3 regions of the Anaerosalibacter sp. Marseille-P3206 genome follow, and region 3 is predicted to be linked to each of the others. Evidence: riboswitches for the same ligand, from Rfam matches in the RefSeq annotation. Region 3 holds a riboswitch; each other region holds the start of a gene.
The links. A riboswitch is a leader RNA that binds a small molecule or an ion and turns the genes downstream of it on or off. The one in region 3 is predicted to bind cobalamin.

Region 1 (11,251 bases), 1.7 Mb from region 3:
AATAGAAGTATTTTTTACAGGTTTGCCATTTAGAAATATTGCCTTATCTCTTTTCAACTTTCTAAAAAGCCTTGAAGAAATATTGTAGTTAAAAAGCACTTCTTCTACTGTCATCTCGTCTTTTACTTTAAATAATACTACATTTTCGTTTTCTTTTAACAAACTCATTTCAATCCTCCAAATATTTAGTCTTTTATTGTATAATATAAGCAAACGATGATTATTATATCAAAATACATAGTATAAATAAAAGGTCCCTTAGGAGGTTTTTTTCTTGACATTTAATAAAAGTGGAATAATAAATATTATTCCAAATAATAATTTTGATTCTATAAAAACTTGTGAAGTTTTAACTCAGAAACTTGAAAGTAAGGGGTTTACTATCCCTAAAGAATATGATGCCAATGCAGAACTAAATATATGTATTGGCGGAGATGGTGCTTTTTTAAGGGCTGTGCATAATAATTATTTTTCTTCAATTCCCTATGTTGGCATAAATACAGGCCATTTAGGTTTTTTCCAAGAAATACTCCCAGAAAAAATTGATAGTTTTATAGATAACTATATAAATGATGCTTATTTTATAGAAGAAATTTTCCTTGTAGAAGCTAATGTTTGTACAAAAACAGATTGTATAAATCTATTGGGTATTAATGAAATAGTTATAAAAGGTATAGAATCCAAAGTAGTCCATTTAGAAGTATTTATAGATGATAACCATCTAGAAAAGTTTAGTGGAGATGGCCTTATTGTTTCAACTCCAGTTGGAAGCACAGCTTATAACTATTCTAGTGCAGGATGTATTGTATATCCTACACTTAAAACATTGCAATTAACACCATTATCTCCTATAAGCTCAAAAGCATATCGTTCATTATTAAATAGTGCTATAATCCCTGGAGATATGACAATAAAAATCAAACCAGAATATCTCTATGAAAATTCTATATTGATAATAAATGACGGAGTACAAAATAAATATGATGATATAGTTGAGGTTTCCTTTAATATGTCAAAAACAACTATTTTCCGTTTAGTGTTTGATAAAGATATGTATTGGAACAATCTAAAGAGTAAATTCCTATAAACATAAACAAAAGAGGCGGTCCTAGACCTATCATAATATAGAATGTATAATGTACATAGAATAATCAAATAAGGAAATGAGGGATTTATATGATATTGATTAAAAACATTGAAATCTATAGTCCAGAATACCTAAAAACAAAGGATGTTTTGATTAGCAATAGTAAAATATCCTTAATTGAAGATGATATCCACCCCTTTTTTAACAAAATACAAATAATTGATGGCACTGGCAAAATGCTTATTCCTGGATTCATAGATAATCATGTACATATTATTGGAGGAGGAGGAGAAGGTAGTTTTAAAACGAGAGTACCTGAAATCACATTATCTAAATTAGTAGAAGCAGGAATTACAACTGTAGTAGGCCTTTTGGGAACTGACTCTACAACTAGAAGTATAGAAAATCTTATAGCAAAAGCCAAATCTCTTAAAGAAGAAGGAATATCAGTATATGCACTTACTGGAGCTTACGAAATTCCATCGCCAACTTTAACTAATTCAGTTAAGAGTGATATTGTATTTATAGACGAAATAATTGGAGCTAAAATAGCTTTATCAGACCACAGATCTTCTAGTCTAACTCAAGATGAACTAGCAAGATTAGCCTCAGATGTAAGAGTAGCTGGAATGCTTGCTGGAAAAGCAGGTATATTAGTTGCCCATATGGGAAATGGGAAAAAAGGATTGCAGCCAATAAAACAAGTTTTAGCAGAAACAGATATTCCATTTAGGACAATAAGACCCACTCATGTAAATCGTAAAGAAGATCTTTTAATGGAAGCCTTTGAATATGCAAAAGATGGAGGTATAATTGACTTGACTTGTGGAACATATGAAGAATTGTCTCCTGGAAAGGTGATTCAAAGAGCAGAATCCTTGGAGGTACCTCTAGAAAACATTACTATTAGTTCTGATGGCTATGGAAGCTGGTCTAAATATGATTCTCAAGGCAATATCATAGAAATAGGAGCGTCTCAAGTAAGTAGCTTATATGAAGAATTTAAAACAATGGTACTAGACCTAGAATTTGACTTTGAAAAGGCGTTAAAGTTTTTTACAACAAATGCATCAAAAGCACTTAATCTTTATCCTCAAAAGGGAACAATAATAGAAAATTCAGATGCTGATTTACTAGTTATAGATAAAAATCTAGAAATAAAAACCGTAATTGCTAAGGGTAAATTGATGATGCATGAGGGTGTACTGATAGAAAAAGGAACATATGAACAATAAGGCTAAATTTTTTTTAAATACAGGAGGTTAGATTTATGGACAAAAAATCAGTGACAAATGAACTTATTGAAAGATGTTCAAAATATTACAACTCAGATATAAATAACAAGGTATATTCTGATGCTGTAATAAGAAATGGTCTTGTTGATGTTGCATTAAATCATGAAGCTGTTGCAAATATGCATTACCATTTTTCAGAAGAAATAGATGTTGGAAAAGTTACAAATCAAATGAAAACCGGAAGATGTTGGATGTTTGGAGCTTTAAACTGTGTAAGATATAGTATTTCTAATAGTTTACAGATGGATGAAAAAAATTTTGAACTCTCTCAAAATTATATATTCTTCTGGGACAAGCTAGAAAAATCTAATTTATTTCTAGAAAATATAATCAGTACTATTGACAAAGAGCTAGAAGATCATGAAGTAATTGGACTACTTAATTCTCCTATACATGAAGGAGGAAGATGGGGACTGTTTACAAAAATAATTGAAAAGTATGGAGTAGTTCCTAAATATGCAATGCCAGATTCTAAAGCTTCAGAAGATTCAAAAACACTTAATCAAATATTAAATGAAAAGATGAGACAATATGCTAAAGTATTGAGAGAAATGTATAGACAAAACAATACAATTGATTCCATTCGAGATAAAAAAGAAAATATGCTAATAGATATATATAATATATTATGTCATTTTCTTGGAGAACCACCAAAAACTTTTGATTTTGAGTATAGAGACCTTAATGGAGTTTTCCATAGAGATAGAGATATTACACCTTTAGATTTTTATAATAAATATTCAAAAGTAAAACCAAAAGACTATATAATATTAGTAAACTATCCAACAGATGATAAACCTTTTGGAAAAACCTATTCTCTAAAATATCATGGAAATGTAGTTGACGATGAACCAATTAAATATTTAAATGTTGATATAAATACTTTAAAGGAATTGGCTATATCTCAAATTAAAGGGGGAGAACAGGTTTCTTTTGGTTGTGATGTAGGAAAGATGTCTCATAGGGAATTTGGAATTATGGATATGAATTTGTTTAATTATGAAACTGTTTTAAATACTAAATTTACTATGAATAAAAAAGAAAGACTCATGTACAAAGCTAGTGGTTCAGCCCATGTAATGACTTTTACCGGGGTAAACCTTGTAGATGGTAAACCTAATAGATGGAAGGTTCAAAACAGTTGGGGAGAATCTGCCGGAAATAATGGTTTTTATATAATGAGTGATGAATGGTTTGATGAATATGTCTTAAGAGTAGCTATAAATAAAAAATATGTACCTGAAGAAATAATAAAAGCTTATGAACAAGAACCAATAATGTTAAGTCCTTGGAACACATTGGGTCCAGTATTTTAGATAAAAAAGGCTTCCATCGAAAGATTCAGGAAGCCTTTTTTTAACCTATATGATAACACTCTTGTGTATTATTTTATTGAAATTTTTCCTTTCATACCAACAGGTATTTCTATGTTTATATTTTTACCTTCACCAATCTTAATCTTTACTACTCCGCCTTTTATAGTAGAAGCTTGAGTTGATTTTACTTCTTGTGCTGGTACTTCTTTTTCAACAAATCCTTCGATCATATCTCCTGTTACAGGCGTTAAAGCTAATACATCTTTAGCTAATTTCTTTCCTACAACTTCCCCTCTTGTAAGTACACTATCATTTAAATCTATAAGAAGAGAATCTACAAGTTTTTCAAAATGCATTGGATTTTCTAAATCCTCAGGGTTTATAATATCTCCTGCTTTTTTATTGAATTTTAAAACAGCTTTTTCATCTGAATCTGTAACTTCAACATCTGTAGCTCCTTCGATAGCTTTTGCTCCTTCTACAATATCAGGAGTAATTGGTGTTAAGGAGTCAATAGTCTTTGTAATCTTTGCTCCAATAACTTCTCCAACCTTTAAACAATTATCTGGAATATTCATAAGTCCTGAATCTACTAGATCTGGAAATATTGCTGGATCTTCTAAATTTTCTGGTGTAATTACTGTACCTTCTTCAGTTCTACAACAAACAGCAGCTACTTCATTTTTTACTGATTCTGCATATTCTGCACTCATAGACATATATAAAACCTCCCTTCAACTACTTGTTTTCTTCCATAGGTAATCTTCTTGTCAATGGATAGTCTAATGTTCTAAATACATGGTCTGTATGATGGTATACAGGTAGTCCCATCTTAGGTGCACAACACATTACTGTATTTGAACAGTCACTACAGTTTGAAATAAGAACTCTCTTAGCTCCACTTCTCTTTAGCTTGATAATTCCTTCAGCTTGTCCCGGACAATCTCCTGGAGTCTTACATTTATTTGCACCTTTTACATCTATAACATTTTTACACTTTGTAACTCCAACAACTTCTGCACCCATCTTAGCTGCAACATCTCTTAGTCTTTCTTCATTTGCACCACAGGCACAAACTAATAGACCTATTGGGCCTTCATATTTAGGGAAAGGTATAGTAACTATTGCCCCTCCTGAAGTCTTAGTAACATAAGAACTATCTAAATCTTGTGCCTTGCCTGTATATGGTCCTCCAATGATTACTTCTCCATATTCCCCATCTATTCCTCCACATTCTTCAATTAATTCCTTAATAGGAGTTCCAATAGGTACTTGGAATAAAATATGAGGCTCATTTCCACCTTTTATTTTTCCAATAATAGTCATGTCTTTGTCTATAACAGGTTTTCTATCTTCAACAGCTCTTGTTATATTTGAAAGAGTTTCAGCATTTATAACTACACATTTAGCTTCTAGTGGTAATTGTGTTGGTTCAAGCCAAATACCAAGTATAGCATGAATAAGTGCTCTCTCTTCTCCCATTGGATAGATATCTTTTAATTCTTTGATTTCAATATCCTTATTGCCATCTAAATATTTGTTAATAGCTTCAATAGCTTTTTTATGTTTAGCTTTTATTCCTATATACGCTTTTGGAGCATTAGTAACCTTCATTGCATATTCTATACCCCTTATTACAACACCAGGGTCTTCTTCTAGTAATTTAATATTGTGATGCAATGCTGGCTCACATTCAACACAGTTTGCTATTATATAACCATCTGGTATATCAGCTTTCAACTTAATATGAGTTGGAAAACCAGCTCCACCAGCTCCAACTATCCCAGCTTCATAAATAGTATCAAGTATTGAATCACATTCCTTTATTTTAACATAATCCTTGTTTTGAACATCATCTGCAAGTACTACTATCTCAGTATCATTAACAGTTTCTACTTTACCAGAAATACTTGAAAATATTTTAGCACCTAGTCCTGAAGGCTCTGCAATACATTGTCCTCTCTTCACTTCGTCTCCAGCCTTAACTATTGGATTACATGGTGCTCCTATATGTTGTTTTAACATAAATGACATTCTTTTCAAGGCCTTCACCTCCCATAAAATTAATGTAACATCTATTAAGTATGTTGCAAATATCATACCACAATATATATAATAATCTATAAATAATTAATTTGCAAATAATATAGTCAAAACCGCTAATAATACTGATTTACATCCTTTTTAAACTAGATTTTATAAAAGGTAAAATTAGTCAATTAAAAAAACAAGAGTCTGAAAATAGACATTAATTTTTTAATTGACCATTATTAATTGATTTATTTTTCACATATCAATTGAATAATGTATACTTACAATGCCATTAAATTAACAATCTATGTGTGTCGTTTTTTAGTCTCCGTGTCTATTTTTAAACTATCCTTTCTCATGATAGGACTAAATAACTGATAAAAAAACATTTCATCCATATAAAAGACGAAATGTTTTTTATTTAATTATTGATATAATATTTGTTTTATATATATATGTCAATACATTTTTATAGACAATAATCTAACAATTCTTTTTCTTTCAAAACTTCAACAAGAGTGTCTCCTATTGTGGCACATGTATCAGCTACTTCTATTCCACATTTCTTCATCATTCTTATTTTTTCATCTGCTGTTCCCTTGCCTCCTGAAATAATTGCTCCAGCATGGCCCATACGCTTACCTTTTGGTGCTGTGGCACCAGCTATAAATCCTACTACAGGTTTTGACATGTTTTCTTTGATCCATAGCGCTGCTTCTTCCTCTGCAGTACCTCCTATTTCACCAATCATAATAACTGCATTGGTATCTTCATCTTCATTGAATGCCTTTAAAACATCTATAAAATTCGTTCCATTTATGGGATCTCCACCAATACCAACAGCTGCAGACTGTCCAATTCCCTTTTGGCTTAATTGATAAACAGCTTCATAAGTCAAGGTTCCAGAACGTGATACTATCCCTACATGACCTCTTTTGTGAATATATCCAGGCATTATTCCAATTTTACATTCCTCTGGTATAACTATTCCCGGACAATTAGGCCCTATTAAACGAGTTTTCTTTCCTTCCATATATCTCTTAACTTTTACCATATCCTGCACTGGTATATGTTCAGTAATACAAACAACCATATCCAACTTAGCATCAACTGCTTCAATTATTGCATCTGGAGCCCAAGGAGCAGGAACATAAATAACAGAAACGCTTGCATTAGTTTCTTCTACAGCTTCTTTAACCGTATTAAACACTGGAACTCCTTGTACTTTTGTTCCACCCTTACCTGGAGTAACACCACCTACTATTTTTGTTCCATAATCCAACATTTCCTTTGTATGAAAACTAGCAGTTGAACCAGTTATCCCCTGTACAATTACCAATGTATCCTTATTAACCCATATACTCATAAAAATTCCCTCCTCACTTTACTAATTCAACAATTTTCTTAGCACCTTCACCCATTGAATTTGCAGTAACAATATTTAATCCTGAATTGTTAAGTATTTCTATTCCTTCATCAACATTAGTACCTTCCAATCTAACTACAATAGGCACTTTGACCTTTATATCCTTGCAAGCTTCAACAATCCCATTTGCAATTACATCACATTTGATAATTCCTCCAAAGATATTAACAAATATTCCATTTACGCGTTTATCTGAAAGAATAATCTTAAACGCCGCTTTAACATTTTCCTCTGTGGCACCACCACCAACATCTAGGAAATTTGCTGGTTCTCCACCATAATATTTTATAATATCCATTGTTGACATTGCTAAACCTGCGCCATTTACCAGACAACCAATATTGCCATCTAGTGATACATAAGAAAGATCATATTTTGAAGCTTCAATTTCTTTTTCATCTTCCTCTTCTAAATCTCTATAATCTAATATATCTTTATTACGATACAACCCATTGGAATCAAAATTCATTTTCGCATCTAATGCCATTACTCTTCCATCTTCAGTAACTACTAGAGGATTAATTTCTGCAATAGTACAATCTTTATCTACAAAACAACGATACAAATTTAGTAACAACTCTACAAATTGCTGCATAAGCTCTTTAGAAATATTAATATTAAAACCAATGCGACGTGCTTGAAAAGGAGTCAATCCAATAACAGGATCTATTATTTCTTTGTATATCTTATCTGGCATCTCTTTAGCTACATTTTCAATCTCGGTTCCTCCCTCTTCAGATGCAATTAAAACAATCCTAGATGTGCCTCTATCCAAAGTAAGTCCTATATAATATTCTTTTTTTATATCGCAGCCTTCTTCGATCAATAGTCGTGTTACCTCTTTGCCTTCAGGTCCTGTTTGGTGAGTAACTAGTTTTTTCCCTAATAGTTCATTTGCATGAAGCATTACATCATCAATACTCTTTGCTATTTTTACTCCTCCAGCTTTTCCTCTACCACCTGCATGAATCTGTGCTTTTACAACTGCTACATCGCTTTCTATTCTCCATGCCGCCTTAAAAGCTTCTTCAGGAGTAAATATTACTTGCCCCCTTGGAACCTGTATCCCATATTCATTTAATATTTCCTTTGCTTGGTATTCATGAATATTCATATTAATCCTCCATTCCTTTTAATTTTCACACAAAAAAACCTTTCTAAAGGCAGAAAGGCATAATTAACAAGTAGATAACTCTACTAATTTAATAACACCTCCTCATCCTCGTGAGTAATAAACAGCATTGCTACTATTGGCAGGTCTCCTGACTTAAGAATAACGAATCTTTCACCTTCCCATGCTCATGCACAGTGGTTTTGATAAGCTTCTATCTATTACAGTGGCGGGACCGTGTCGGAATTTCACCAAACTTCCCTTTTAAGTATTTTTATTACACCAATAGCCTCTTATTTAATTTTGTATCAAAAAATATAAAAAACCGTTAAATTTTTAACGGCAGAAAAATACACAAATATATAAACTTTATATATAAACACAAAGTCCTACAACATATTGTTACTATTTTTCCCACCGAAAAATGCAAACTGTTTATAAGCAGGTCTCCGGGCTTAGTATATGTTTATCGCCTTCCCAGAAAAATCCAGTGGCATATTGATAAACACTCTTCAATCATAATGAAGAAATACTTACCGTAGCGGGGGCTGCGTGGGCTTTTCACCCAACTTCCCTATTAATTATATAAATAAACTTATAAACATAACGGTATTTAATTTTCATATAACTATTTCACTAACCAACTCTAGTTTATGCTAAATAAATCACTTTGTCAATATTATAATTATTTTGAAAAAGGAGACCTAATGGTCTCCTTTTATACTAAATTAATTTATCCATTTCATCAACTAACTTACCAAATAATTTCAACGCCTTATCTATTGGTTCGCTAGTAGTCATATCTACTCCTGCTCTCTTAAGTACATTTATTGCATAATCTGAATCTCCGCTACTTAAAAACTCTATATATCTATCTACAGCTTCACTACCTTCTTTTAGTATTTTCTCTGATAGCGAAATTGCAGATGAAAAACCAGTTGCATATTGGAACACATAGTAATTGTAATAAAAATGAGGTATTCTAGCCCATTCCATTGCTATTTCATCGTCAATTACCATATCAGGACCATAGTATTTTTCATTTAATTTTTTATAACTATCACATAAGTAATCTGCTGTTAGTGCGCCTCCATTTTCAACATATTCATGGATATCTCTTTCAAATTCTGCAAACATAGCTTGCCTATAAATAGTACCTTTAAATTGGTCTAAATAATGATTTAGTAAATACAATTTTTCACTATTATCTTTTGCATTTTTAAGCATATGATCCATCAAAAGAGCTTCATTAGTAGTAGAAGCTATCTCGGCTAAAAATATACTATATCCTCCATAAATATATGGTTGATTCTTTCTTGTAAAATAGCTATGAATAGAATGTCCCATTTCATGAGCAATTGTAAATACATTGTCAAGAGTTTCATGATAGTTTAATAGTACAAAAGGTTTAGAATCATATGTCCCAAAAGAATAAGCTCCACTTCTTTTACCTCTGTTTTCATACACATCAATCCATCTATTGTTGAATCCTTCTTTTAATACTTCTAAATAATTCTCTCCTAGAGGATGTAGTCCTTCTATGATTACCTCTTGTGCCTTTTCATAAGGAACTTTTATATCAGTATCTTTAACTATAGGAGTATATATATCATACATGTGAAGTTCATCTACTCCTAATGCTCTTTTACGAATACTGATATATTTATGCATTGCATCTAAATTGTTATTTATTGAATTAAGTAAATTATCATATACAGATACAGGTATATTGTTTTCATCTAAAGATGCTTCTATACTTGAGTTATAATTTCTTGCCTTAGCATAAAAAATATTTTTCTTAACACAACCATTTAATGTAGAAGCAAAAGTATTTTTAAAGTTTCCATAGGTATGATATAGATTTTCATAAGCATCTTTTCTCACCCTTCTATCTTTGCTTTCCATAAATGGTATAAAGTTTCCATGAGTTATTTCTACTTCATTTCCATTTTCATCTACAATACTTGGGAATTTAATATCTGCGTTATTTAACATTGAAAAAGTATTTTGTGGTGATTCACTTACTTCTGACATTTGAGCTAATAGGGCTTCTTCTCTTTGAGATAATACATGTTCTTTTTTTCTTAAGATTGTATCTAAGAAATGTCTATATACTTCTAAATCCTTTTGCTCATTTATATACTTTTCCATTTCACTTTCATCTAGAGAAAGTATTTCTGGTACTATAAAAGAAGTTTTCTCTTGTACCAAAGCTGCCAAACCCATAGCCCTGTCTGTAAGGGCTTGATAAGTACTGTTTCTACTATCTTCATCAGATCTCATTCTTGCATACACCAATACATTGTAAGATAGTCTATATAATTCATCTTTTAACACCAAAACATCTAATAAATTCTTACTACTTTCTACTGTTTTTCCACTGTAAACTTCAATTTCATTTGCTAAAGTTTTTACCTTTTCAAAATCCTTTTCCCATAATTCATTATTTGCATACATTGACTCTAAATCCCATTTATACTTTACAGGGATCTCTTCTCTTTCTAATAAACCTGTTTTTTCAATATCCATAATAATTCCTCCCTATATAAATAAAATTTAATTAAAATTATTTTATCCTATTTAAAGCTTCAATCATAAGTTTTCTAGCTATAGGCGCTGCACTCTTACCACCTGTAGTCCCATCTTCTTCTAAAATAACACTTATGGCATACTTAGGATTATCTGCTGGTGCAAATCCTATAAACCAAGCATGAGTCTTGCCAGATGCATTTTCAGCAGTTCCTGTTTTTCCAGCTACTTTTATGTTTTTTATCCTAGCATTTGTACCTGTTCCCCTTTTTACTACCTCTACCATCATATCCTTTAGCTCATTTGCCACTAAACTATTTGTAACTGTAGAAATCGTCTCAGTATAATTAGTTTTTATTACCTTTCCATCAGGAGATATAATCTCCTTAACTAATATTGGCTTTACCATATCTCCACCATTGCTTATAGCTGAGGCAACAAGGGCCATATTCAATG
Region 2 (11,251 bases), 1.1 Mb from region 3:
TGGAGTAGAAATATTCCCAAGCGGGATTATAAAAGTAGTTGTCAAAGGCCTCTCGTATAGTTGGATATGAATGATTAGTGAAATGGCCATTTTGAACAAAATCTAAACATGTATTTTCATAATCTATTATACCTTCTACTGTGAAAAAAGAGGCTAATACTTTATCTTTAAGTCTATGTCCTCTTTGTGAGTATATATTGTCTTCGATTACTATAGTATACTGGGAATTGTAATCATAGTTTTTTAAAGGAGTAATAGTAATGTTTTGTTCATCAGAGCTTATTTTAGCATCTGTTGGGAATTTATTGCCATTAGAATCTAATATATATATATTATCTTCCAATGCATCTTTATTTAATTTCATGTTAAATTTAATATTCCATGCCTTATTAAGAGGAATATCATAAGAGGTTTTCCAAGTAATTATATTTTCAGGAGAAGCTTTTTTTATAGTAGAGCCAATTATAAAGTTGTCACCAATAGGATATGTTTGGACATTACTTGTTCTTACGTTATTCATAGTATAGTAATAAATTTCTTGTAGAGTTACATTACCATCATAGTTACCATCAGCTAGAAAATTGCCATTATATCCATTGCCCATTACAAAAGCTCTAGTGAATTCTCCTCCCCACCCCCAACTATCTGAAAAATTATATTCATAGGAATATTGATTTATTGAAGCTGCTGTAATAACTTTGTATTTACTATCTGTTAAGTAGCTTCGGCTTTTTATTTTTGTAAAGGCATCTAAAATAGATTGATTATAATTTTTTAGATAATCTTCTTCTGTATAGTTGTTTTCAGACATTGTTCCAAAGCTCTTATTTATGAATCCTCCTGAGTGACAACTATCTAATATCACTACAATTGTCCCAGGTATATTTCTTAGTTCTTTTTCTAATTCATGAACGCTTAAACCATATTCATCTACTCCTATTAAATAGGATGTATTATTTGAAATATCATATGCACCGTGGCCTGAATAGTATAGGTAGGAAACATCTCTTGGTTTAGCGTCTTTAAATGCTTCTCTAATACTATTTATTATCTCATCTTTTGTTAAATTTTGATTCTTTATTATACTAGTGAAAGGTGTATTGTTTGTTCCAAAGTAATTAAAAGTAAGAGCATTTTCAACTCTTATTAAGTCGTTTGATGGACCATTGAGGTTTTCAGAAGTTTGATAATTACTATTACCTATTAGTAAAGCTCTGTAGGTTGGAGTTTCAATTCCATAGCTTACAGTTGGTACAAAACTAAGTAATAAAACAAATGCTAATATTGTAATTATAGTATTTTTTTTAATCAAATTATCTCCCCCTTGTATAAATATGTTTGCAGAATAATGTTATATTTATATATTCGATAAATAAAAAAAAACTCCTTCTATAAAGTAGGAGTTTTAATATGTAAAGGCAAGCTATAAGCTTGCCTCAGTTGTAGACAGAACTGCTATTAGTCTAAAGGTTGAGTGCTATGTCAACCTTCAAATATATAATATAAAAATATTAAAAACAATTCAATGATATATATTTGGCTAATGTTCATAGATTTGTTATGGAGACTAAATAAAACCATGCTGCGACATAAGGTGAGACAGTAGGGAAGGTTTTTTTGTCGCAAAACTTACGGTACTTGGGCTTGACAAATCTTTAACCACCTAGTAAAATTTAACTGTCAATTTAATAGTTTAAAATAGGTTCTATTAATTTTTAATTTGTAGATTAAAAGGGAAGTTGGGTGAAAATCCCACACGGTCCCGCCGCTGTAATAGAGTAGTTTTTTCAATATGCCACTGGGAAACTGGGAAGGCTGAAAAAACAATGAGGCTTAAGTCAGAACACCTGCCTATTTTATATTACTATACTTTACGGACGATAAAGGGGGTAAATAAAATGGTTTATAGACATTCTCTATGAGCAATCCTTTGTTGTGTGTATTAAAGGATTGTTTTTTTATTAAATTTAATTAGGGGGAAATATGAAAATAGCAATTGGAATATGTGAAAAAATTAATGGTATATGTACAACTATGGGATGTTTCAGGGCTTATAATAATAAAGAAAAACATTTTTCCCAATATAAGAATATAGATACTGAAATTATGTCTTTCTTTACTTGTGATATTTGCTCTAAAAATACTAAGGAAAATATAATAAATATAGCAGAAAAATTAAAAGAAAATGGAGTTGATAAACTTCATCTAGGAGTTTGTATAGTTAAATGTGAAGCTAATAGATTAGACGAAATAAAGGAGATTTTTGAATCAAAGGGTATTCAGATTATCGAAGGTACTCATTAAAACACATAAGGAGAGGATAGCATGAAAAAGTTTTTAAGTTTGTTTTTAGCTATAATTATGATTTTTGGAGTTACTGGATGTAGTAAGGAATCTGATGTTAAGGAAAATGTTTCTACAGTTGCTCAAGAGTCTATGGAAGAGTCAGAAAATAATAATGAATCTCACTATCCAGTAACTATAAAGACGTATAATTATTCTGCTGAACCTGTGGAGATTACATTTGAAAAGTCACCAGAAAGGGTTTTGGCTGTATATCAAAATTCTATTGAAACATTATTAGCATTAGGATTGGAAGATAGAATTGTTGCTACAGCTGGATTAGATCATGAAGTAAAAGACGAATACAAAGAAGCTTTTGAAAAAGTTAAATATTATGAAAATAGACCTACAAAAGAGGAAGTTCTTGCAATGGAACCTGACTTTATACTAAGCTGGTATTCTCTATTTGGTGAAAAGAATTTAGGAGATGTTGATTTTTGGCATGAAAGAGGGATTAACACCTATATGGCACAGAATAGTGGTGTTGTACAACCTAATTCCTTAGAAAACGAATATGAAGATATTTTAAATATGGGTAAAATTTTTGATGTTGAAGATAAAGCAAATGAAATAGTTAACAACATGAAAGATGAAATAGAAAAAGCTAAAAATTTTGCAAAAGATAAAGATCCAGTAAAAACTGTTATCTTAGAAATTGGTGGAGATAATGTATTTAGAATCTATGGAGAAGATAGTATAGGAGGAAATGTAGCTACTCAGGTTGGTGCAGATTTAGTTGCAAGGCAAAATGGAAATATTGGTGGAGAAGATTTAGTAAAACTTAATCCTGATGTAATTTTCACTGTTTATTATGGTGATGAAATAGATAGGGATACAGCTTTAAAAGCTATTACAGAAAATCCTGCTCTTTCTAGTATAGCAGCTATAAAAAATGAAAGGGTACATCCTATAATGTTAAGCGAAGTTTATGCTAGTGGTATTAGAACTTTAGATGGAATAATAACTATTAGCAAAGGTTTATATCCAGACCTTTATGAGGAGTAGAATATGGAACAGAAGAGTTTAGATAAGGATATTCAACAGGGATTATTTAAGGGAACACCTATATATATAGGTGTTTCTATTATACTTTTAGTTGCATTAGTATTTTCAATATTAATATCTGTAGCTATGGGGTCTGTTGATATATCATTTAAAGACATTTATAGGATTATATTTTATAAGACATTTTCTATAGGAAACCCAGATACTCTTCCTAGCGATGCAATTATAGATATTGTTTGGTTTATAAGACTTCCAAGGATTATTTTAGCTACTTGTGTTGGTATGGGATTATCAATATCAGGATTAATAATGCAAGCAGTTGTTAAAAATCCTTTAGCTGATCCATATATTTTAGGTGTATCATCTGGGGCATATTTAGGGACAACTTTAGCTATTATGTTGGGAGTGGGCATATCCCTTGGGTCCAATTATGTTGGGATATGTGCTTTTATAGGAGCTTTTGCCATATCCATTCTTGTAATAACTATGGCGAATATAAATGGTAGGGCTAATTCTACAAAATTATTATTATCTGGTATGGCCCTTAGTACCTTATGCTCAGCTTTTTCTAGCTTTATAGTATATTTTTGCAAGAACAAAGAGAAAATCAGGAGCATTACTTATTGGCTAATGGGTAGTTTGGCAGGTGCTAAATGGGAAAGTATAAAATTCATATTTCCTATAATAATAATTTCCACCATATTTTTTATAACTCAATATAGAACTTTAAACTTAATGCTTCTTGGTGATGAAGTTTCTATTACATTAGGAAAAGATTTGCACACATATCGTCAAGTTTATTTACTTGTAACTTCTTTAATCATAGGTTTAATAGTGTATTCATCAGGAATTATAGGTTTTGTAGGGTTAATAATTCCACATATTGTAAGAATATTATTCGGAACCGATCATAAAAAGATTATACCAATTACGGCTTTAATAGGTTCTATATTTTTAATATGGGCAGATGTTTTATCACGAATAATAATACCAGGTAGTGAGTTACCAATAGGTATACTGATATCTATGATAGGTACTCCAATTTTCATATATTTAATGATAAATAAATCATATGGTTTTGGAGGTGGAAGGTGATGGAAGTTTGCTCTGAGGAATTAGTTGTTTTTTTAGGTGGAAAACAAATACTAAAGGATTTAAGTATCAATATCTCTAATAATGAATTTGTAGGAATAATTGGTCCTAACGGTAGTGGTAAAAGTACATTGTTAAGATGTCTATATCGTACATTAAAACCTAAAAAAGGTACTATATTTATAGATAATAAAGATATAGAGGATCTTTCATTAAAAGAAACTGCAAAAAAGATCGCAGTAGTTTCTCAGCATAATGAATTAGATTTTGATTTTTCAGTATTGGATATGGTTTTAATAGGAAGATCTCCTCATAAAAGATTTTTAGAAAGGGACAACCATAAGGATTATAGAATAGCTTTAAGTTCTTTGGAAAAGGTAGGAATGGAGGATTTTGCACATAGAGATTATAATAGTTTATCTGGTGGAGAAAAACAAAGAGTAATTTTGGCAAGAGCATTAGCTCAAGATACTGAATGTTTGATTCTAGATGAACCTACAAATCACCTAGATATAAAATATCAACTTCAGTTTATGTCTATTGCAAAAAGTCTAAATATTACGGTTATATCAGCTATTCATGATTTAAATATAGCTGTACTATATTGCGATAAAATATATGCAATGAAAGATGGGCAAATTGTAGATTATGGTGTTCCAAAGGAAGTATTAACTAAAAAATTAATAAAGGAACTATATGATGTTGATTCAGAAATAATTTTGAACAAGGAAAACAAGATTATGAGTATAGCTTTTAAACCATTTCATATTTAAACTATTTTCTATGGTTAAGGATATAATTTGAGTTGTATCTGAATTGTTGTTTACTTTAGAATTTGATATAATTTGTTCTAGAGGTGATGGCATGAAGTTTTTTAAACCAACAAATAAACTTAAGGAGTTATTATTATTACAACATATAGAAATGAACCCGGATACAACTCAAAAAGAAATTGCAAAAATAATTGATGGAGCTCCATCTATGGTTAATGTATATATTAACAAATTGGAAGATGCAAACTATTTAAAAAGAGAATATAAATCTGCTAAGATAGTTTATTATAGAATTACTGAAGAAGGGAAAAGGATGAAGGATCAATTACAAAATGATTATGATAAAGAACTATTAGAATTATATCAACTGTGTAGAAAAAATCTATAATGATAAAGGGGACAGTGAACCTGTCCCCTTGTCCTTTTTAGTACTTTTAGAGTGCGTTCATCCTGTACTTCTTTTCTGAATATAGCTAAATCATCTTTAGGATTTAAATTACCTTGTTTTTTTCTAAGCATAGTTAATAATATAGTAGCTAGTGAATATATATCAGATGCCTTATCTGGATTTTCATTAGATAGTATTCTAGGGGATTTAAAATAGGAACAGTCGGTATTGTCATCTATATAGCAGTTTTTTTCTAATTTTACTGTTGCTAAATCTTTAAGCTTCAATTTATAGTGTCCATTGTTTTTTATGAGCAATATATTATTTATATTCAATTCACCATAGTTTAGCCCTTTTAGATGAAGATAATTTATAGCTTTACATATTTCTACAAAAATATCTATAATATCAAAAAAGTCCATATTTTCTATGTATTCTAATAATTCCATAGATTTTTTGATATATTCATAAGTATAATAATATTGTTCTTCTGTTACTTCCTTATTATCAATGTTAGATATTCTGTTGAAATAATAATTTTTAACTATATTATCACTGTTGATATTTATGAAGCTTAGAAATTCACTTGAATAAAAATCTATCAGTGAACTAGGCATAAATTCATAATTTAATACATTTAATTGCATTTTCTTATTTTCATCCCACATATCTAGAACTAGGTAGGTAGAAAATATATTATTTTGTGTTAGATTTTTAATAATTCTATACCTATTATTAATTAACTCCATAAAATCACCCCTTAGATGATATAATTTTCTTTTATTACATTATATACAAATATGTGCTATAAAAGCAATACAATTGACAAAGTATCAGTGGCGATATTTACTAACTCAGTAACTTACTTCCTAGCACTAATTTTTATTTGTGGTATAATATTTTGGTAGTAATCAGAACAAATATATTAGGAGGGATTGCATGTTTAATTCTAAAAAACAAACACATATCAAGTTAACTAGTTTACTTATTGCACTAGTATTAGTGCTATCAACAGCTAGTTTTGCTTTTGCTGATGAGGCAAAGACAACTGCAAAAGCAGAAAGTTATTTGGACAAAAGGTCAGCATTAGTATTTTTATCAGATTTCGGTCTAAAAGATGGAGCTGTATCTGCAATGAAAGGTGTTGCTTTTAAAACAGATCCTGAGCTAAAGATGTTTGATATAACTCATGATATTCCAAGTTTTGATATTTGGGAAGGTGCTTATAGATTCAAACAAACTTGTAGCTTTTGGCCAGAAGGAACAGTTTTTGTAGGAGTAGTTGACCCAGGTGTTGGTACAGACAGAAATTCTGTTGTACTAAAAACTAAAAATGGATACTACTTTGTAGGACCAGATAACGGACTTTTTGGTTTAGTTGCAGAAGATATGGGAATTGAAGAAGTAAGAAAAATTGATGAAAAGAAAAATAGACTTGAAGGTTCTGAAAAATCCTATACTTTCCACGGAAGAGATATTTTTGCATATGTAGGAGCAAGACTTGCTTCAGGTCAAATCAAATTTGAAGATGTAGGACCTAAGCTTAAAAAAGAAATAGTAAAGATGCCTTACCAAAAGGCAACTATTAAGAATAAAACTGTTATGGGTAATATTCCAGTATTAGATATCCAATATGGAAACATTTGGTCCAATATCCCAGATGAAATGTTTGAAAAGTTAAATGTTAAGGCTGGAGATATGTTTAGAGTTGAAATATTAGAAGGCGATAAGGTGGTATACAAAGGAGATATGCCATTTGCTGATAGCTTTGGAGATGTAGAATTAGGCAAACCATTGCTATACTATAATAGCTTGTTGAATGTTTCAGCTGCTATTAATATGGGTAGTTTTGCAGAAGAACATGGAGTAAGTTCAGGTGCAGAATGGACTATTAAGATAACAAAAATAGGGAAATAATAATTATTTGAACAGACTAATCTAAATGAGGTTAGTCTGTTTTTTTCTTGAAAGGAGTTTTTATTGACTGTAAATATAATGTATAATAATATTAATTAGTTTATTTTACTTATAGAAAATGTTTACTATCACTTAACACATGGGTTAATACTAAAGGGAGGTTGGGAGATGGCTGATTTTAAAGATTTGGACAATCTAGAGGTTTTACAACTTAATAGATTAGATAGTAGGGCATATTTTATGTCTTTTGATGACATAGATTCTGCCGTTACTTTTGAAAGGGGAAGGGCAAAGAGGTTTAAACTTCTCAATGGAATGTGGAAGTTTTACTATTCTAATACTCCAGAAGAGTCTCCAGAGGGTTTCTATGAAAAAAGTTTTGATGTGAGTAATTGGGATGATATCAGGGTTCCTGGGAATTGGCAGTTACAGGGATATGGTTATCCTCATTATACAGATTTGATATATCCATTTCCAGTTGATCCGCCTAGGGTTCCATCAGAAAATCCTACTGCTTGTTATAGAAGAAATTTCTATATACCTGAGGATTGGAGTGGTCTTCAAGTGTTACTTAGATTTGAAGGAGTAGATAGTGGATTTCATCTTTGGGTTAATGGAAAGGAAGTTGGTTATAGTCAAGGAAGTAGAATGCCTTCAGAGTTTGATATTACTTCATACATAAAAACTGGAAAGAATACTTTGGCTGTAAGAGTATATCAATGGACTGATGGCAGTTATTTAGAAGACCAGGATATGTGGTGGTTAAGTGGCATATTTAGAGATGTGGCTCTAATTGCTAGAAACAGAGTTCATATTGAGGACTTTTTTATAAAGACTAAGCTTGATGAGAATTATGAAGATGGTGTATTGAGTATAGAGACTGTTATAGCAAATATTGATTCTAAAGCTGAAGGAGATTACAAAATAGAATATATACTACTAGATGAGGATTTCTCAAAAGTAGGAGAAAAAATAATTGGCAAGCCTCAAAATATAATTAATGTAGAGATACCTGTTAATGGACCCAATAAATGGTCAGCAGAAAATCCATATCTATATAATCTTCTTCAAGTTCTTAAAGATGCTAATGATAATATTTTAGAAGTTGTACCTTCAAAGGTAGGGTTTAGAACTGTGAAAGTGAAAGATGGGAATTTCCTTGTGAATGGCGTACCTATAATGTTGAAGGGTGTTAATCGTCATGAAGTACATCCTGACTTAGGTAGGGCTGTACCTTTCCATGCTATGGAAGAAGATGTAATACTAATGAAAAGGCATAATATAAATGCTGTTCGTACTTCTCATTATCCAAACCATCCAAGGTTCTATGAACTTTGTGATAGATATGGGTTATATGTCATAGATGAAGCTGATTTAGAATGTCATGGATTTGAGTTATTAGGAGATATTAGTCAGTTAAGTGGGGATCCAAAGTGGGAGAAGGCTTATGTTGATAGAATAGAGAGAATGGTTGAAAGAGATAAAAATCATCCTTCTATCATAATGTGGTCATTGGGCAATGAATCTGGTTTTGGTTCAAATTTCAAGTCTATGACTGAGTGGTGCCACAAGAGAGATGATACTAGATTAGTCCATTATGAGGGGGATTTTGAAGTAGAAGTAGCTGATGTGGTTAGTACTATGTATTCTTCTCATGAGAAGATGGAGGAACATGGGAAGAAGGATATGGATAAGCCTCATATTCTCTGTGAATATGCTCATGCTATGGGAAATGGCCCAGGTGGACTTAAGGAATATTGGGATATTTTCTATAAGTATAAGAGGCTTCAAGGTGGATTTGTGTGGGAATGGGTTGATCATGGTATTAGAAGATATACGGAAGATGGAAGAGAATACTTTGCCTATGGTGGAGATTTTGGAGATGAGCCTAATAATGCTAACTTCTGCTGTGATGGGTTATTGAGACCGGATAGGATTCCTACCCCAGGGCTAAAGCAATACAAGAAGATAATTGAACCTGTAAAGGTAAAAGAAGTTAATTTGAGTAAAGGTCAAGTAGAGATAAAAAATATATATGATTTTATATCATTAGATCATTTGAATTTACATTGGAATATTTCAGGAGACGGTAAAACACTTCAAAGTGGAATACTTGATATGCCATATATTGAAGCTGGTAGTAGTGAGATTGTAACAATACCTTTTGATCTTAATAAAAAATATGAATTGAATACAGATTTGTGGCTTAATATTCAATTTGATTTGGCTGTAGATACTGATTGGGCTAATAAGGGGCATGTGATTGCTTGGGAACAGTTTAAATTGCCATATAGTTCATCTAAAAAGTCTATTTTAGCTAAACAATACATGCATAGTTTAAATGTTGAAGAAGACTGTAAGTTTATTAATATAGAAGGATATAATTTTAGATTAATATTTAATAAGATTAAAGGTCAAATTTGTAATTGGAATTATGAAGGGGTAGATATTTTGAAGGAAGGTCCTAAGTTAAATCTTTGGAGGGCTCCTATAGACAATGATATGTATGTAGTCAAAGAATGGAGAAGGAAGGGAATCCATCAAATACAACATAGGATTGATAATGTGGAAACAAATATAGATGGCAAACAGGTAACAGTGACTATAAAAGATTTTGTTTCTCCACCAAATGGTGATTGGGCTGTGGAATGCGAATATAAATACAATGTATATGGTAGTGGAGATGTAGATATGTCTATAAAGGGAAATCCAAAGGGAAAACTTCCAGAATCTTTCCCAAAGATTGGGCTACAGATGAAATTGCCTATTGATATGTCAAGGGTAAAATGGTATGGAAGAGGACCAGGGGAATCCTATATTGATAGTAATGAAGCCAGTCCATTTGGGATATATTGTAGTTCTGTAGATGAGCTATATACTCCATATTCATATCCACAAGATAATGGAAACAGATCTGATGTGCAATGGGTTTCCTTAGCTGATGAGAGAGAAACAGGATTTGTAGTAATTGCTGAAGATATGCTAAATTTCAGTGCTCATTATTATACTACAGAGGATTTAGAAAGTGCTAAGCATCTATCGGATCTTAATAAGAGGGATTTTATTACATTAAATATTGATTATAAAAATCATGGACTAGGAAGTAATAGCTGTGGGCCTGTACCATTACCACAACATAGTCTTAAACCTAATAATTTTGTATTTAATATTAGATGGAAACCTTTTTGTGAGGAGTAATATAAATTATAGGAGGTTTTATAAAAATTCTATGAAGGACAATATTAGATATCAATTTAAGAATATTATAGATGTAACAGGTGTCCCAAGTAAAGCAGAACCTGATGATGATTATGAGATAAATCCATTTTCTGATATGGGGGCATGGCATGCTTACCATCTTCCAAGAATAGATGACAAAGATTATTATGGAGGGTTTACAGGGCCACTATATATTGCACAAGAATATGGAGTATGGCTAAGTAAATGTTTTAATCGTATAGCAATATATAATGCTTGCAATGGGGAAGAGTTTAAATTAGTTGATTGTAAAAATGCTGATTTGGCCTACTATCCAGGGCTATTGGTGCAGGAATATGATATGGAAGATTTTATTTTAAGGCTTGAGCTTAGATTTGTTACTAATAGAACAGCAATTGTTACTACAAAGATTAAGAGTCAAATTAAAGAGAAATTGAACTTAAAGCTTAATTGGGATGGAGAACTTTTAAAGTACTGTAATGACTATGAAAATGAAATTCTAGATTTAAGATTA
Region 3 (11,251 bases):
TAGAATGGTGCATATACATTTAGACTAAAAACTTTTTCCAACATATTATCATCTACATCGCCTACAGGGCTAAAATTATCCATTATACCTGCATTATTTACTAATATATCTAATTTCCCAGAATTATTGTAAGCAAAATCAATAACTTTTTCAGCTTCTTCTTTGTTTATCAAATCCGCACCATATGGAATTATTTTTCCTTCAAAGTTTTTTACACTGTTTGCCAGTTCCTCAAGTCTTTCAACTCTTCTAGCAACTGCATAGACTATAGCACCTTCTTTTGCAAATAAATAGGCAATATCTTTACCCATCCCTGCACTTGCTCCAGTTACTACAGCTACTTTACCATGTAATTTCATATAAAACACTCCTTTTGGTTAAATTCTTAATAAGAGTTATGCTTGTTATTATATTAATATACCAATAAATGTAGATTATAAACATTAAAAAAGATATTTTCAATATTATGTAATTTTAAAAATGTTCTTTGTGTTTTTGTATGGACATAAAACAAGGTTAAATATATACTAGTATATAAGGAAGCAACAGTGACGAAATAAAAAGAATTACAAAATTCAAGGAGGGATAGTATGGATAAGGTTATTGATAGATTCAAAAGATATATTGCAGTAGATACAAAATCTGATGAAAATAGTAGTACTTGTCCAAGTACAAAAGGACAATTAGAACTGGGGGCTTTATTAGTAGAAGAATTAAAGGAAATAGGTCTTAAAGATGTAAAACAAGATAAAAATGGATATATATATGCTACACTTAAATCAAACATTGACAAAAAGGTACCAACAATAGGATTTATATCACATTTAGATACTAGTCCTGATTTGGATGGTAAATGTACAAATCCAAATATTTTCACGTATGAAGGCGGAGATATTAAATTAAATGATAAGTATACTATGACACAAAAGGAGTTTCCATTTTTAAAGGATCTTGAAGGTAAAGAACTTATTACTACAGATGGGACAACTTTATTAGGTGCAGATGATAAAGCTGGAGTGGCTGAAATCATTAGTGCCATGGAATACTTGATACTAAATCCTGAAATTAAACATGGAGATATCAAAGTTGGCTTTACACCTGATGAGGAAATAGGAAGAGGAGCAGATTTATTTGATGTAGAAGGATTTGGAGCAGATTTTGCTTATACTGTTGATGGAGGACCATTAGGTGAACTAGAATATGAAAACTTTAATGCAGCAAGTGCAAAGGTAGAAATTGAAGGACAAAATGTTCATCCTGGTTCAGCAAAAAATGTAATGATAAATTCTCTAAGAATTGCAATGGAACTTGATAGTATGTTGCCAGTAAATCAAAAACCAGAGTATACAGAAGAATATGAAGGCTTTTATCTATTGTGTGATATGAATGGTAGTGTAGAACATACTGTTTCAGATTATATTATTAGAGATCATTTCATGGATAAATTTGAAGAGAAGAAAGAACATTTTAAAAAAGTAGTTAATTTCCTAAATGAAAAATATGGAAACATTATTACCGTGGAAATAAAAGACAGTTATTATAATATGAAAGAAAAAATAGAGCCACATATGGAAATTATAGACCTTGCTAGAGACTCCATGCTAGAACTTGGAATCAAACCTCAAATTCAGCCTATTAGAGGCGGTACAGATGGAGCAAGACTTTCCTATATGGGTTTACCATGTCCTAATCTCTTTACAGGAGGGTATAACTTCCATGGAAGATTTGAATTGATACCAACAGAATCTATGAAGTTGGCAACTCAGTTGATTGTAAAGATTATTGAAAATAATGCTAAATAGATAAAATTTAATATGTTGACTATTGGTACAATCTAATACTATTAAATTGTTTAAAAGGGAAATTTGGTGAAATTCCGATACGGTCCCGCCACTGTAATAGATAGAACCTTACTTATACCACTGTACATTAGTATGGGAAGGTGTAAGGTTTGCAATTCTTAAGTCAGGAGACCTGCCAATAGAAAAACGCTGTTTATTACTCACGAGGATGGGGAGGTGTTGTTTGTTATAATTATGGAAAAAACTATGGAAAAGAAAAACAAAAAAATCAAATTTCTAGGTATGAGAGTAATAAAAACAGTTATTGCAGTATACTTGTGTTTTTTAATAAGTTTCATTAGAAAGACATCGCCTTTTTATTCTGCAATAGCTTCAATATTATGCATGCAAAATAGTCATGATAATAGTTTTAAAGTAGGAAAAAATAGAATGATTGGAACAATAATTGGTGGACTATATGGGCTGCTAGTTATAGTAGGTATTGACTATATTAATGTTGAGTTATTTAGTCCTATTTATTATTTAATTTTAAGTTTGTTTTTGATTCCAATTATATATACAAATGTTTATTGCAAAACTGCTAGTTCAACTTATATTAGTTGTGTAGTCTTTTTAAGTATTACAGTATCTCATATAGGAGATGCATCACCAACTATTTTTGCATTAAATAGGATAATTGATACATTAATAGGAATATTAATTTCTCTTTTAATAAATAAAACACTTTAAATTATTTTATAAGGCAATCCAAACATTCCCTTAAACTGCAAGTTTAAGGGAATGTTTTTTTATTATAAAGAGAATAATAAGGATTTTTGTCAAAAATACTGTTATTTTTCTATAATTTTTGTTACAATGGAGTTTGTGAATTAAAATACAATATATGAAAGGAAGGTGTAGTTTTGAATAATTTCTATAGTTTAAGAGACAATCGAGTTATTTCTAAGAAAGAAAAAAGCAAATCTGATTTTTTAAAAGGTGCAAAAGATGGACTACCTATCACACTAGGGTATATTCCTGTTGCTTTTACATTTGGCATGATGGCAGTTAATGGGGGTATACCTATTTGGATGGCAATTTTGATATCATTAACAAATCTTACATCTGCAGGACAATTTGCAGGAGCCAATTTAATTATAGCTAATGCTTCCATTTTCGAAATTACATTAACTACATTTGTAATAAATGTACGTTATATGCTAATGTCATTATCTCTTTCTCAGAAAATTTCACCTGAAACATCTTTGGCAAAGAGATGTATAATGGCTTTTGGAATTACAGATGAGATTTTTACAGTTGCATCCTTAGAAGAAAAAGAGATTACTTTTTCCTATATGATGGGATTAACTGTTTGTCCTTATTTTGGATGGGCTTTAGGTACTACATTAGGAGCAATGATAACTTCATTATTGCCAGAATCATTGCAAAGTTCAATGGGAATAGCATTATATGCAATGTTTATTGCACTTATTGTTCCATCAGCCAAAAAATCTAAATCCGCATTAATTGTTGTAATAGTTGCAGTATTAATGAGTTGTACTTTTGAATTGTTACCAAGTATGAAAATAATTTCAGGAGGATGGAGTATAATCATTACTACTGTTATAGCAGCAACTATAGGAGCAATACTTTTCCCAAGAAAGGATGATTAATTTGAGTAAAAAACTAATAGCAGTAATCATGATGGCTGCAGTTACATATTTAATACGAGTTATTCCAATAGCAATTTGTAGGACTAAAATAAAATCAAGATTTATAAAATCTTTTTTATACTACATACCCTTTGCTGTTTTGGGAGCTATGACTTTCCCAAGTATATTATTCTCTACTTCAAACATATATTATTCAATAATAGGTACAGCTACAGCTTTAATTTTAGCTTATTTTGAAAAAGGATTATTGACAGTTGCCTTGAGTTCAGTATTGGCAGTATATTTATGTGGATTAATTTTCTAGAATTAGGGAATATAATAGATATAAGGAGATATGATCATATGAAAAAAACAGTATTGATTACCGGTTCTTCTAGGGGAATAGGAAGAGCTACGGCGAAAAAGTTTGCTTTAGAAGGTTATAATGTAATTATTAATTACCATAAAAGCAAAGACAAAGCTCTTTCTTTATTAGAAGAGTTACTTTCATCAGGTGCAAATGCTATTGCTGTACAAGCTGATGTTTCTGATAGAAAACAAGTTGAAGCAATGTTTGAAGAAGGATATAAAAAATTCGGAAATATTGATGTACTTGTAAACAATGCAGGCATTGCTGATATGACTTTGTTCACTGATATTACTCAAGAACAATGGAAAAGAATTTTTGATGTAAATGTCAACGGAATGTTTAATTGTTGTCAATGCGTTCTTCCTAAAATGATTAGTGAAAAGGCAGGAAGAATTATTAATATCTCATCTATTTGGGGATTGGTGGGAGCTTCTTGTGAAGCACACTATTCTGCAACGAAAGGTGCAATTATAAGTTTTACTAAGGCATTGGCTAAGGAACTAGGTCCTTCTAATATATTGGTTAACGCTGTAGCTCCAGGAGCAGTGGATACTGATATGATTGCAGGAGTTAGTGAAGAAATTCGGGAAATAATCAAGGATGAAACACCACTTGAAATAATTTGCAAACCAGAGCAAATTGCAAATGTAGTATATTTCTTGGCAACAGATGAAGCTTACTTAATAACAGGCCAAATAATAAATGCAAGTGCTGGTTTTGTAATTTGTTAGTTGGATGTATAAAAAATCCTTATCTGCAAAGGATAATCATAGAAAATAATTGGAGGTGATACTTTGCAGATAAAATTATCTCAAAAGGAAAGAATGTTATTAGAAGATGGCAAGAAACAAGAAGATTTATGTGTAAAAAAATATCAAGGATATGCAGCCAAAGTTCAAGATGTACAACTTAAAAATTTATTAACAGAAATTGCCCAAGATGAACAACATCACTATGATATGATCAACCAAATGTTACAAGGAATGGAACCCAATATGGCTCATAGTGGTGGAACAACAACTCTGCCAACTGATAATACATTACAACAAGTTAGTGGAAATGTAAATGATCAAATATTACTAGAAGATTTGTTGTCTACTGAAAAATATGTATCCGGGTTTTACGATACAACAGTATTTGAGGCAGCAAATCCTAAAGTTCGCCAAGCTGTTCAACATATACAAACAGAGGAACAAAATCATGGTGAAAAGCTATTTAACTATATGAATAGTCATGGAATGTACAATGTAAAATAAAAATGGATCAGGCTTTTAAGCCTAATCCATTTTTTATTCTAAAAGTTCAAGTTCTACAACAGTATCAATATTATTTGGTAGTGGGTATGTAAGTTGTCCAGGACTACCAAAATTAATAAACATATGATCTTCAAAATCAAAAGTATTCCAAGGATTGATTATTTTGATTTCAGATCCGTCAGACAGTAGGCGAACCTTTTTAACTCTATTTGTTAAACCAGAAAGCCCAAGTGGACCTATGCTAGGTTCAAATATATGTGCATATAATTTATTACCATTTTGAGTATAGTAACCCCATTCTGGTTTTGGAAGACTAGATTTACCACAGTTATAAATACTGTTACCATTGTCTTTTATCCATTTACCAATTTCCTTCAAAATATTTAATGATTCTATAGGTATTTCTCCCTTTGCATTTGGGCCAACATTTAATAACAGATTTCCATTTTTGCTAACACATTCTACCAGCTTTCTGATAATCATTTTAGAAGACTTGAAATTCTTGTCATTTGAACAATATCCCCAATGATTATTCATGGTGATGCAGGCTTCCCATGGTATTGAATGTCCGTCTTCATCAACTAATCCTTCAGGTGGAATTATTTGTTCAGGTGAAGCAAAGTCTCCAGCAAAAAAGCTAGGATTCTTAGTTCGAATACTTCCAGCATTTTCTCCACTAGCTTCTAATCTGTTATCTATGATTACATCAGGTTGCAATGACCTTACCATATTAATAAGCTCTGTTGCTTTCCATTTTTCACCACACATATCATCATAAGAAAAATCAAACCAAAGTATATCTATCTTTCCATAGTTTGTACATAGTTCACGGACTTGTCCATGCATATATTCAAGGTAATTTTCAAAATCATGTTCAAAATCTTTATACGCTATATTTTCTCTCATAGGATGATGTCTGTCTCCATAGTGAGGAAAATCATCATGATACCAGTCAATGGTAGAGTAGTAAAGACCAATCTTAAGTCCTTCTTCACGAAAAGCATCAACATATTCCTTTATTAAATCCCTACCTGCTTTGGTATTAGTTGCTTTGTAATCAGTAAGCTTACTGTCAAATAGACAGAAACCATCATGATGCTTAGCTGTCATAACTACATATTTCATTCCTGCATCTTTTGCAGCACGTGCCCAAGATTTTGGGTCATAGTTAATTGGATTGAATTCATCGAAATATACTCGATAGTCTTCTTTAGATATTTTTTCGTTACTTCTTATCCATTCACCTCTAGCAGGTATTGAATAAAGTCCCCAATGAATGAACATACCAAACCTGTCTTTTAAAAACCACTGCGTTCTTTTAGTTCTTTCCTCTACTAGATTCATTTTGCTCACTCCTAAATTTGTTATTGTTAATTGTATTATACCACGGATGGCTTTTATGGAAAAATATATATTTAATGATATTAAGATGATATATTCTTGAGGTGCAACTTTATTATTTGTTACTTGTCTTATAAATAGTATAAATAGGTACATGCTTACATATTGAAAAATTCAATAACGTTGGAAGCACACAAGAAATATGTATAAAATAGAAATGATACATATTGAATATTCACAAAATAATCTAGGTTAGGAGTGATATAGATGCTAGATGAAAAACAAAGTCTTTTAAATGAATTAGCAAGAAATGTAGTAGAAATGGAAGAAGATGAAGTAGTGGTTACCGCAAATTCATTTATAGAAAAAAACTTTGAAGCTTATGAAGGAATTGCTAATGGATTAGCTAAAGGCATGGATGAGGCTGGTAAGCTTTATGAAGAAGAAGAATACTATATTCCAGAATTACTTATGTGTTCAGATGCTATGTATGCAGGGTTAGATGTTTTGAAGCCTCATTTGAATCATGATGAATCTAATGAAAAATATAGAGCCATTGTTGGAGTAGTCGAGGGAGATACTCATGATATAGGTAAGAATTTATTTAAGATTATGTTAGAGACTACAGGTTTTGAAGTTTATGACCTAGGAAGAGATGTACCTCCAGCTGAATTTGTAAAAAAGGCAAAAGAACTAGGAGCAAACTTGATAGGTCTTTCAACACTGATGACAACTACAATGGATAATATGGAGACAGTAATAAATATGTTAAAAGAAGAAAATATGAGAGATAATGTAGTAGTTATGGTTGGAGGAGGACCAATTTCACAGAACTTTGCAGACAAAATTGGAGCAGATGGATATGCACCAGAAGCTTCAAGAGCAGCAAGACTTGCTAAGGAATTAGTAAGGGGGAAAACTCAATGCCAATAGAATCGCTATCAGCTAAGGAGAGGTTATATCGTGTAATTAAGGGGGACAGCGTAGATCGTCCTCCTTGTATTTGTCCTGGTGGAATGATGAATATGATCATAGAAGATGTAATGGATATTACAGGAGTGAAATGGCCAGAAGCTCACGAAAATGCTGAAATGATGGCAAAGCTAACTATGGGAGTATATGAAAATGGAGGATTTGAAAACTTTGGAGTACCCTTTTGCATGACAGTAGAAGCAGAGGCCATGGGAGCAACTGTAGGTTTAGGGACAAAGATAAATGAACCTAGAGTGATAAAATATCCAATAGCTTCTGTCACAGAATGGAGAAATCTAAAAGAACTTAATATAAATGAAAAGAGAGTAAAAGTGGTATTAGATGCTATTAAGATTCTTAAAACTAAGAATACAGAAGTTCCTATTATTGCAAATTTAGTCGGACCTGTAAGTACGGCATCATCAGTGATGGAACCTGTAGATTATTATAAGGAATTAAGGAAGAAACCTAAAGAAGCCCATGAATTGATGGAATTTGTTACAGAAAGTCTTATTAGATTTGCTAAAGCTCAGATAGAAGCTGGCACAGATATAATAGCTATTTCTGATCCAAGCGGTACAGGAGAGATATTAGGGCCAAAGTTATTTCAAGAATTTGCTGTACCGTATTTAAATAAAATAATAAAGGCTGTTAAAGGAGAGGTTCCAGGAGGAACTATAATTCATATTTGTGGAAAATTAAAAAGTGTCTATGGTATTCTTGATTCATTAGAAAGTGATGTTATAAGTTTTGACTCTATAACTAGCGTAAAAGAAGTTGTAAATAATGTAAATGATAAAGCTATCATGGGAAATGTAAGTACTTTAGCTCTTGAAAAAAGTTCTTCAGATATTATTAAAAATCTAGCTAGGGTTTGTATAGAAAATGGAGTAGATATATTGTCTCCAGCTTGTGGAATTGGTCCAAGGACTAAACTAAAGAATATACAGGCACTAGTAGAGGTGGCTAAAGAGTCAACAAAATAATAGCAATATAAATGGAGTGAGTACTATGAACATATTAACAATAAAAGAAAGTGGTATATCTTGCAATTATAGAGAAGGAGAAAGTCTTCTTGATATATTGCAGGGTAATGGGGCTATTATAGAGAGTCCATGTGGAGGAAAAGGTTATTGTGGAAAGTGCAAGGTACAGATATTAGATGGAGATATAAATGGTCTTACTGAAGAAGAGTTAAAGCATTTATCTAAAAAAGAAATCGATGATGGTATAAGACTTAGTTGTTTAGTCTATCCAAAAGGGCCTATACAAGTAAAACTTTTGAATAAAGAAGAAAAAAATTACAAAGGTTTATCAGATGGATATACACCTGAAATAATCTTAAATCCTTTGATACATAAACAGGTTATTAAATTAGAAAAGCCAACTTTGGAAAACAATATTTCTTATGAAGAAGTCTTAGAAAGAGCAATTGGTAGTGAGATAATTCATGATAATATAGGGTTTTTAAAAGCCTTAGCAGATGTTCATACAAGTGAAGAAGCTACCTTAGTATATTGGGATGATAAACCTATAGGCATAGAATCAGGAGATACTAAAGATAAACTATATGGTGCTGCAGTAGATATTGGAACTACTACAGTAGTTGTATCCCTTATAGATTTAAACACAGGTACTGAGATTGAGTCAGAAACATCCATAAACCCTCAAAAGGAATATGGTCTAGATGTATTATCACGTATAGATTTTGTAAAGAGAAAAGAAAATGGTCTTTATTTATTGCAAAAGGCAATAGTAGACTGTATAAATTCTTTATTAGAAAAATTGTGCAATAAAAACAATATAGACACCAAAAACATCTATGAAATAGCTGTAGGGGCTAATGCTACCATGATGCATCTATTGTTAGGTATTGATACCATCACAATAGGTAAATCACCTTATGCTACAATTTTTTCAAAAGAGAAAAACATATGGGCAAATAGCATTGGTTTAAGAATTGCTCATTTTGGGAGACTATATTGCTTACCTGGAGTGTCTAGTTTTATAGGGGCCGATATTGTAGCTGGAGCTGTAGTATCAGGACTAAAACATACTAAAGACAATGTGTTTTTTATAGATATTGGAACAAATGGTGAAATGATATTATCAAAAGGCGGAAAACTAGCATCTTGTTCTTGTGCAGCAGGACCAGCATTAGAAGGTGCTAATATAAGTTGTGGAATGAGAGCGGCAGAAGGAGCTATTGAAGGCATACAGTTTAATGAAGATGGGGTTTCTCTTCAGATCATAGGGGATGGAGAACCTGTAGGAATATGTGGCAGTGGAATATTAGAAGCGATGGCAGAGTTAAACAAAAAAGGCCTTATTAAGAAATCTGGAAGACTCAAGAAGAAAGAGGATTTAGAAAGTGAAGGACGAGATGTATTAGCTCAGCATTTAGTAGAAGAAGATAAGAAAAGAAAAGTTATTATATGTAAAACAAATGATGAAGTATTAAGCTTATCTCAAGAAGATATTAGGCAAGTTCAATTAGCAAAAGGAGCTATTTCCTCGGGGTTCTATGCTCTGGTGGATTTTATGGGAATGGATATGGAAGATCTTGATAGTGTAGTAATTGCAGGGCAGTTTGGAAGACATTTAAAGATAAGCAGTTTAACAGGAGTAGGAATTATACCAGAAAATCTAAAAGATAAGATAAATTATATAGGAAACTCATCTAAAACTGGGGCTATGATGTGTCTTATGTCTAAGGATGCAAGAAAAGAAATGGAGGATGTAGCTAAGGATATAGAATATTTTGAGTTGTCCACAAAAGAAGGCTATGAGAAGTTGTTTACAAAATGCTTGACTTTTAGATAAATGATTAAAAAAATAGGGTGATAAATAATGAGTAAAGTTATAGACTTTGTATGTGTAAGTGATCAATTAGAAGAAATACCTGAGAGTATTGTTAAAAATTCTGGACTAAAATTTCCAGAGGTTCATACTAAAGCTGAATATATAGTGACACTATCAAAAAAATTAATGAAACATAAAAATGATATATTATGTAGACTTCCATTCTGCAATACTGTAGAAGCTGAAGCCTTAGGAGGAAATATAAAATTAGGTGATGCTAAAACCGGGCCTAGGGTTGAAAGCTATGCTTATAGTTCTTTAGATGAATTGTTAGACATTGAAGAAATAGACTTGAATAATAGAAGAATAGCTGAGGTTTTAAAGGCTGTAGAAATATTAAGAGAACAAGGAGAAACAGTGGTTTTAAATGTGGAAGGACCTTTTACTATAATAACATCACTAATAGATTCTAGAGTTTTTTATAAGGGTATTAGAAAGGATTCAGAGAGAGTAAATCAATTTCTTAAAATTATAGAGGACAATATACTGAAGTATATAAAGGAAGGTATAAATAGAGGTGCACAGATAATATCTTTTGGTGATCCAGCAGGAGCACTAGATATAGTTGGACCAAAGGTATATAGAGAATACAGTGGAAAATCCACATTCAACATACTAAAAAGAGTAGAGTCTGTGCTTGGTAATAGTATACTTCATATTTGTGGCAAAACCTCTACAACTTTTCAAAATATGGGTTTAATTGAATCTCATCCCATTAAGCTTAAAGAGGATATAACATATGGACAAGCTATTGAATATATTTTAAGTAACAGAATGGATGTAAAGGTTATAGGGCACAATTGTATTAAAAGAACACCTTTTAAGTTAAAAAATTCTACTATTTGGGATATTAAGCTTAATAAATCTTGACAACAACATTGTAATCTCATATAATCACTATTTGGAGGGAGTAGCTTTCCTTTATGGAATCAAAGTCGTCATGACGGATGATGAATCCCGGCTTTGGTGGCTAAATAGCTTAGTGAGACTCTATGGTTTATTTAAGTACAATAAACC

Region 1: it holds a riboswitch for cobalamin, as region 3 does, so the genes downstream of both, sucC (ADP-forming succinate--CoA ligase subunit beta) here and BQ9840_RS04005 (FUSC family protein) in region 3, are expected to answer to the same signal.
Region 2: it holds a riboswitch for cobalamin, as region 3 does, so the genes downstream of both, BQ9840_RS09070 (CGGC domain-containing protein) here and BQ9840_RS04005 (FUSC family protein) in region 3, are expected to answer to the same signal.

What each region holds. Positions count from the first base shown of each region.
Region 1 is NZ_FUHM01000002.1:2,266,684-2,277,934, reverse strand. It holds gene BQ9840_RS12235 (RluA family pseudouridine synthase) at 1-168, opposite strand, end outside; gene BQ9840_RS12230 (NAD(+)/NADH kinase) at 275-1,087, shown strand; gene iadA (beta-aspartyl-peptidase) at 1,177-2,322, shown strand; gene BQ9840_RS12220 (aminopeptidase C) at 2,358-3,698, shown strand; gene BQ9840_RS12215 (proline reductase) at 3,767-4,417, opposite strand; gene prdC (proline reductase-associated electron transfer protein PrdC) at 4,437-5,798, opposite strand; gene sucD (succinate--CoA ligase subunit alpha) at 6,199-7,095, opposite strand; gene sucC (ADP-forming succinate--CoA ligase subunit beta) at 7,109-8,269, opposite strand; cobalamin riboswitch at 8,390-8,568, opposite strand; cobalamin riboswitch at 8,689-8,880, opposite strand; gene pepF (oligoendopeptidase F) at 8,990-10,795, opposite strand; gene BQ9840_RS12190 (peptidoglycan D,D-transpeptidase FtsI family protein) at 10,833-11,251, opposite strand, start outside.
Region 2 is NZ_FUHM01000002.1:1,619,806-1,631,056, forward strand. It holds gene BQ9840_RS09065 (caspase family protein) at 1-1,312, opposite strand, end outside; cobalamin riboswitch at 1,684-1,870, shown strand; gene BQ9840_RS09070 (CGGC domain-containing protein) at 1,984-2,304, shown strand; gene BQ9840_RS09075 (ABC transporter substrate-binding protein) at 2,326-3,348, shown strand; gene BQ9840_RS09080 (FecCD family ABC transporter permease) at 3,352-4,443, shown strand; gene BQ9840_RS09085 (ABC transporter ATP-binding protein) at 4,443-5,213, shown strand; gene BQ9840_RS09090 (MarR family winged helix-turn-helix transcriptional regulator) at 5,305-5,601, shown strand; gene BQ9840_RS09095 (protein kinase domain-containing protein) at 5,577-6,350, opposite strand; gene BQ9840_RS09100 (SAM hydrolase/SAM-dependent halogenase family protein) at 6,541-7,518, shown strand; gene ebgA (beta-galactosidase subunit alpha) at 7,687-10,716, shown strand; gene BQ9840_RS09110 (MGH1-like glycoside hydrolase domain-containing protein) at 10,748-11,251, shown strand, end outside.
Region 3 is NZ_FUHM01000002.1:548,106-559,356, reverse strand. It holds gene BQ9840_RS04015 (SDR family NAD(P)-dependent oxidoreductase) at 1-359, opposite strand, end outside; gene pepT (peptidase T) at 591-1,802, shown strand; cobalamin riboswitch at 1,809-1,997, shown strand; gene BQ9840_RS04005 (FUSC family protein) at 2,022-2,531, shown strand; gene BQ9840_RS04000 (AzlC family ABC transporter permease) at 2,705-3,454, shown strand; gene BQ9840_RS03995 (AzlD domain-containing protein) at 3,447-3,758, shown strand; gene ymfI (elongation factor P 5-aminopentanone reductase) at 3,797-4,534, shown strand; gene BQ9840_RS03985 (spore coat protein) at 4,598-5,059, shown strand; gene BQ9840_RS03980 (alpha-L-fucosidase) at 5,093-6,403, opposite strand; gene BQ9840_RS03975 (corrinoid protein) at 6,668-7,333, shown strand; gene BQ9840_RS03970 (methylcobamide:CoM methyltransferase MtbA) at 7,324-8,358, shown strand; gene BQ9840_RS03965 (ASKHA domain-containing protein) at 8,384-10,195, shown strand; gene BQ9840_RS03960 (uroporphyrinogen decarboxylase family protein) at 10,223-11,104, shown strand.